One region of the Methylobacterium sp. Leaf399 genome, then DNA from elsewhere that is predicted to be linked to it. Evidence: predicted binding sites of a transcription regulator. Region 1 holds the regulator's gene; the other holds the start of a gene.

The links. Region 1 encodes LexA, which represses DNA repair genes until DNA is damaged. Its sites were predicted from a motif close to TGTTCNNNNTGTGTTCNG; they were not measured.
Region 2: the regulator LexA is predicted to act here: its motif matches at 1,445-1,462, upstream of ruvC (crossover junction endodeoxyribonuclease RuvC).

The regions. Positions count from the first base shown of each region.
Region 1 covers NZ_LMQK01000023.1:121,450-124,862, reverse strand. The annotation lists gene pepN (aminopeptidase N) at 1-766, opposite strand, end outside; gene lexA (transcriptional repressor LexA) at 1,095-1,865, shown strand; gene ASG40_RS11690 (ComEC/Rec2 family competence protein) at 1,859-3,413, opposite strand, start outside.
Region 2 covers NZ_LMQK01000001.1:288,438-291,850, forward strand. The annotation lists gene ruvA (Holliday junction branch migration protein RuvA) at 1-101, opposite strand, end outside; gene ASG40_RS01455 (YceI family protein) at 192-812, shown strand; gene ruvC (crossover junction endodeoxyribonuclease RuvC) at 825-1,406, opposite strand; gene ASG40_RS01465 (TonB-dependent siderophore receptor) at 1,685-3,413, shown strand, end outside.

The DNA of each region.
Region 1 (3,413 bases):
ACACGTCGAGATCGTAGGCGCGGCCGAACGCCTCCTCGTCCCACCGCATCGATCGCGCGACCGCGTCGAGGGCGTAGGCCGCCCGCTCCGCCTTGCCGGGCTCGACGTAGACCGCGAGCGTGACCTCGCGGCCCTCCATCGTGGTGAAGGCCCGATCGAGCCGGTCGAGGCGCCCGCCCACGAGGGCGAAGAGATAGGCGGGCTTCGGGTGGGGATCGTGCCAGACGGCATGATGGCGACCGGGGCCCGCCTCGCCGGCCTCCACCAGGTTGCCGTTGCCGAGCAGCACCGGCGCCTCGTCGCGGTCCGCCTCGATCCGGGTGGTGTACACCGATAGGACGTCCGGCCTGTCGAGGAGGTAGGTGATCCGGCGGAAGCCGTCGGCCTCGCATTGGGTGCAATAGACCCCGTTCGACCGGTAGAGCCCCATGAGCCGGGTATTGGCGGACGGGTCGATCCGGGTCTCGATCTCCAGGGTGAAGGGCGCCCGGGGCGGATCGGCGATGGTCAGGCCGGTGGCATCGACGGAAAAGGATCCCGCGTCGAGCACCCTGCCGTCGAGGGCGATGCGGACGAGGACGAGGTCCTCGCCGTCGAGCACCAACGGTGAGCCGATGCGGCCGGCCGGGTTGGGACGCAGGCTGAGGCGGGAGACCACCCGGGTCGCGGTGGGATGCAGCACGACGTCGAGGTCGACCCGGTCGATGAGGTGGTCGCTCGGCCGGTAGTCCTCGAGGCGGATCAGGGTCGGCATGTCGGTGCGCATCACGGATCAGTCTTCCTGCGGCGGCGACCGGAGTGGCCGTGTTCGGGTCTACGGGTACCGTCCGGCGTTGCGGCGGTTTCCCCGAGCCCGGTCGAGATCTCCGTCTTCTCGCATGAGGTCGCCGACCATTCACAGCGCCGCGACCCGTATCCCATGGGCGCCGCCGGCCCGCCGCCGCGACGGCGAGCGGCGTCCATTTCCCTCGGATCGATCACGACACGGGTCGGATCGGAACCCTTGCAGAACACTTAAAGAACGGCTAGCCTGTTCGTGATTTGTTTCTGCGATGTCGTGTCGCGGTTGGTGTCGCGAGAGTGTGGGTCGTCGGATGTTGACGCGCAAGCAATTGGATCTGCTGCAGTTCATACAGCAGAGGATGCAGGAGAGCAGTGTTCCTCCCTCCTTCGACGAGATGAAGGACGCGCTCGACCTCAAGTCGAAATCCGGCATCCACCGTCTCATCACCGCCCTCGAAGAGCGGGGCTTCCTGCGGCGCCTGCCCAATCGCGCCCGGGCGATCGAGGTGATCCGGATGCCCGAGAGCCTCGGCGGCACCATGCCGGTCCGGTCGGACGCACCGGTCGAGGCACGGCGTTTCACGCCGAGCGTGGTCGAGGGCGGCAAGGGTCGGGACCAGTCGGGACAGAGCCATGCGCCGGTCGCGCGGCCGACCATGGCCAAGCCGCCGATGGCGCGTGTCACCGACGAGGCGGGGCGGCCGGTGATGGTGCCGGTGATGGGGCGGATCGCTGCGGGAACACCGATCTCGGCGATCCAGGAGCAGAGCCACACCATCGCGATGTCGCCAGACTTCCTGTCGGGCGGCGAGCATTACGCCCTCGAAGTGCGCGGTGACTCGATGGTGGAGGCCGGCATCCTCGACGGCGACCTCGTGGTCATCCGCAAGCAGGAGACCGCCAACACCGGCGACATCATCGTCGCGCTGATCGACGACGAGGAAGCGACCCTGAAGCGCCTGCGCCGCCGCGGTTCGTCCATCGCCCTGGAGGCGGCCAACCCCGCCTACGAAACCCGGGTGCTCGGCCCCGACCGCGTTCGCATCCAGGGTCGCCTGGTCAGTCTCGTGCGGCGCTACTGAAGCCGCTCCGCCGGCGACGACGAAGGGGTGTCGGGTACCGTTTCGTCGTCGGTGGCTTCCGGTGCCGTCACCGGGTCCGGCGTTGGTGCCAGGCGTGGCGCCACCGTGGACGGTCGCCAGGGTTTGGTGATGCCGGGCGCACGCGCGGTCGTCAGTGTCGGTGCCCCGTCCGTCAGGCGGATCGCAGTAGCGCCGTGGTCCCGCAAAAAGCGTCTGTCGACGATGACGGCGGCGGCACAAGCAGTCGGCGCTTCGAGACGCGAGATCAGGATATCCGCCCGGACGCAGTCCTCACGAAAGCCGCGGCGGTCCTTGAGCAGCGCGATGCGGCGGCCGTCCTGCGCCTCCATCGTGCAGCCGAGCCGGTCGCAGCGCGCCGGGGATGCGGCGATGACGTCCTTGGCCTGGCGCGAATCGCCATCCGCCTTCAGCCATTGCTCCATGACGAAGGCCGGCGGTCGCCCGAGCGCGGCCAGGCGGCCCGACCGGTCGCGAACGGCGGCTCCCGCGCCCTCCCGGTCGACGTAGATGTCGTTGCGCATCGGGATCGCCGCCAGGGCGACCCCGATGGCGGCCGGCAGCAGTCCGAGCCAGCGAAGGCTTGAGACGGGCAGGGCGAGGACGATCAGGGCGGCGGCCAGACAGGCCAGGGCACCGGCTCCGAAGGCGGGCACCATGACGCTGGCGTGGCCGAAGCCGCTGATCCAGGCGGAGATCGCGAGCATGCCCTGCACGGCGAGCCCCATCAGCCACCACACCGGCTGGTCGAGGGCGAAGGGGTAGGCGAGGATCCCGAGCACCGCCGCGGGCATCACCGCCAGCGAGACCAGCGGCAGGGTCAGGGCGTTGCCGACGAGGCCGAACGGCTGCACCGCCTGGAAGTGGTAGGTGGAGAAGGGTGCGGTGGCGATCTGCGCCACCAGGGTCGTCGCGAGGGTTCCGACGACCGCCGCGGCGACGGTGGCCATCGCGCGGGCGACGCGGCCGTCGGCCTCGCGGCGCAGGCCGCTTCCGTCGAGATATACGGCGCAGGCGATGAGGCCTGCGACGGCTCCGAACGACATCTGGAAGCTCGGGCCGAGCAGCCCCTCCGGCTCGCGGGCGAGCGCGATCAGGGCCGCCAGCGCCAGGTTGCGCATGCTCAAAGCGGGGCGGTCGACCAGGATCGCGCCGAGCATCACCAGGGTCATGATCCAGGCCCGCTCGGCCGCGATGTCCCAGCCGGAGAAGACGCAATAGGCGGTGACGCCGACCATCGCGAAGGCGGCGGCGATCTTCTTGATCGGTGTCCGCAGGGCGAGGAAAGGCACCGCCGCCAGGATCGCGCGCACCAGCCAGAACACCACCCCGGCCGCCAGCACCATGTGGAGGCCCGAGATCGAGACCACGTGATAGATCCCCGCGTCCCGCAGCACGTCGTTGGTCTGCTGGTCGATGAGGCCGCGTTTGCCCGTGACCAGGGCGGCGGCGACCGCACCGGCCTGTCCGCCGATGGCATCGGTGATCCGCCGGGTGAGGGCGTTGCGGGCGTCGTCCACCGCCGCGGCC
Region 2 (3,413 bases), on a different contig from region 1:
GTGCGGGCGGAGCAATGCACCACGTAGCCGACCCCGTTCACGTCGATGATGGCGAAGTCCTCGCCGAGCGAGTCCACCACGCCCTTCAGCTTGCCGATCATGCGTTGTCCCTTACCCTCGCCGCACGTTCCTGTAGATGACCCCCACAGGACTTCCAGCCACACTCAGACACGCTCTTCGAGGATGCCCGCATGATGCGCCTGCCCGTGATCGCCCTCGTCCTGCTCGCCACGGCGGGCGCCCGCGCGCAGGAGGACGCCGCTCCGAGCGCCGACCCCACCAAGGTCCGGGCCGGGGCCTACGTCCTCGATCCGGCGCACGGCAAGATCACCTGGTCGGTCAGCCACCTGGGGTATTCCACCTATTACGGCCAGATCACAGACGTGGCCGCCAAGCTCGACCTCGACCCGAAGGAGCCCGCCAGGAGCCGCCTCACCGCCACCATCGGCATGGCCAGCATCAGCGGCATCAACGCGGCGCTGGACGCCCACCTGCGCGGGCCCGACTTCTTCGCCGTCGCGGGCTTTCCCGCCGCCACCTTCACCGGCACCGGCATCGAGCCCACCAGCCCCACCACCGCGCGCGTCACGGGAGATCTCACCCTGAAGGGCGTCACCAGGCCCGTCGCCTTCGACGCCACCTTCAACCAGTCCGGCGTCAACCCGATCGACCGGCGCTACACGGTGGGCTTCGACGGACGCGCGGTGATCAAGCGGTCGGAGTTCGGCATCACCGCCTTCCTGCCGGCGGTGGGCGACGAGGTGACCCTGCGTCTCGAGGGCGAGTTCAAGGCCGCGACCCCGACGCCCTGACCTCGGCGCCCGTCAGCCTTTCGCCACCGCCTTGGCCAGGGCCGCCGCGATGCGCGCCGCCCCCGGCCCGGCCACCGCGCCGGGCGCGTGCCGCCGCCGGATCGCATGCGCGCCGCGATGGCTGGCGTGGGTCACGGCGATGGCGAGGGCGTCGGCGGCGTCGGCGGTCTTGAACTCCGCCTTGGGCATCAGGAACATCACCATCGCCTGGATCTGCGCCTTGTCGGCGTGGCCCGAGCCGACCACGGTCTTCTTCACGAGGTTGGCGGCGTATTCGAACACCGGCAGGCCGGCCAGGGCCGGCACCAGCAGGGCGATGGCCCGCGCGTGCCCGAGCTTGAGCGTCGCCTGAGCGTCCTTGTTGACGAAGGTCTCCTCCACCGCGACCTCGTCGGGGGCGAACCCCTGGACGATCCGGCTGATCCCCTCGTGCAACTCGCGCAGTCGCAGGGCCAGCGGCAGGTCGCCGTCCGAGGTCACGACCCCGCAGTCGACGTAGGCGAGCTTGGTCCCGACCACCGAGATCAGGCCCCAGCCGGTTCGGCGCAGGCCCGGGTCGATGCCGAGGATACGGGTCGGGGCCTGGCTGGTCATCGCACTCTCCCTGCCACGCGGACCCTGCCGCTGTCTTTCGAAACATATCATGAACGGATGCGGATCCCTGAGTCGACCGGGGTGATACGCGAATGTCACGGCGGGCCGCCCCGAACCGGACGCCTGAGCGACGCGGCTTGCCTTCGGTGCGGTGCATACATAAAACGCGATTCGAAAATGCCTTTTAAAACAGTACTTTAGTTTCATTCAAAAGAACGGAGCCCGAGCCCCTCGCCGATCGCGCGAGCCCGTTCGGCTGCCGAATGCGGAGCCTTCCCATGCCATCCCACCCCCTCGTGCGACGTGCGGCCCTCGGCGCCCTGCGCCGGTCGGCCCTGGCGGCGTCGATCCCGCTGGCCGTCGGCGTCGCGCAGGCGCAGGAGGCCCGCGCGCCTGCTGGCGGCAGCGTCACCCTCGACGAGTTGCGCATCGAAGGCGACGGCCGCGGCGGGGCGGGGCTCGGCACACCGGGCACGCCACGGGGCATCGAGACGGCCAAGGGTCCGGTCAGCGGCTACGTCGCCACCACCAGCGCCACCGCCACGAAGACCGACACGCCGCTGATCCGCACGCCCCAGTCGATCAGCGTGGTCGGCACCGAGCAGATCCGCGCCCAGGCCGCCCAGACGGTCTCGGAGGCGGTGCGCTACACGCCCGGCATCTTCGCCAACCAGTTCGGCCAGGACCCGCGGGTGGACTGGTTCATCATCCGCGGCTTCTCGGCCACCGAGGGTGGGCTGTACCGGGACGGGCTGCAGCTCTTTCAGACGGGGTTCGCCAACTACAAGGTCGACGCCTTCGGCGCCGAGCGCATCGAGGTGCTGCGCGGCCCCTCCGCCACCCTGTTCGGCGGCAGCCCGGTGGGCGGCCTTGTCAACATCGTTTCGAAGCGCCCGCCCCTCGACCCGCTCCGCTACGTCGAGGTCGGCGGCGGCTCGTTCAACCAGGTCTACGCGGCGTTCGACGTCGGCGGCCCGGTCGATCAGTCGGGTCATTGGTTCTACCGGGTCACCGGCCGGGTGCAGAAGGCCGACGCCCCCGTCGCCCTGGCGGGGGACGACCGCTACTACATCGCGCCCAGCCTCACCTATAAGCCGGACGGGGCGACCACCTTCACCCTGCTCACGAGCTTCCAGCGCGACGAGGCCGGCGGTATCGCGCAGTTCTTGCCCTACCTCGGCACCGTCCGGCCCCAGGCGCTCGGCATCCGGATCGACCGCCGCTTCAACTCCAGCGATCCCCTCGTCGACGGCTACACCCGCAACCAGGCCAACGTCGGCTACGAGTTCGAGACCCATCTGAGCGACGTCTGGACCGTTCGCCAGAACCTTCGCTATTCGTTCACCGAGGTTCAGGACCAGCGTTACGTCGGCAACGGCTACGCCAATACCGCGCAGACCGAGCTCGCCCGCTACGGCTTCCTGACCACCCCGCACGCCGGCACCTTCGCCGTGGACAACCAGGCCGAGGCGCGCTTCTCGGACGGGCTGTTCGGCCACACCGTGCTGATGGGTATCGACTACAAGAACTACAGCCTGTTCGACAACCAGGCCTCGACGTTCCCGGTGCCCTCGATCAACATCCTGTCGCCGCGCTACTTCCAGGCCTCGGCCCGGCCGCTGCCCTACCTCGTCGCCAACCAGAACCTGCAGCAGCTCGGCCTCTACGCCCAGGACCAGATCCGCCTCACCGAGCGGCTGACCTTCCTGATCGGCGGCCGGCAGGATTTCGTCACCAACGACGTGGTGAACAAGCTGGCGGGTACGGCGGTGCGCGGCGACGACAGCGCCTTCACCGGTCGCCTCGGCCTGATCTACAACTTCGACAACGGGCTGGCGCCCTACGTCACCTACGGCACCTCGTTCAACCCGACGGTGGGCACGGATGCCGCCGGCAACCCGTTCAAGCCCGACCGTGGCGACCAGATCGAGGTCGGCGCCAAGTTCCAGCCGGTGGGGTGGAACAGCTTCTTCACGGTGGCGGCCTTCGACCTGCAGCGCTCGAACG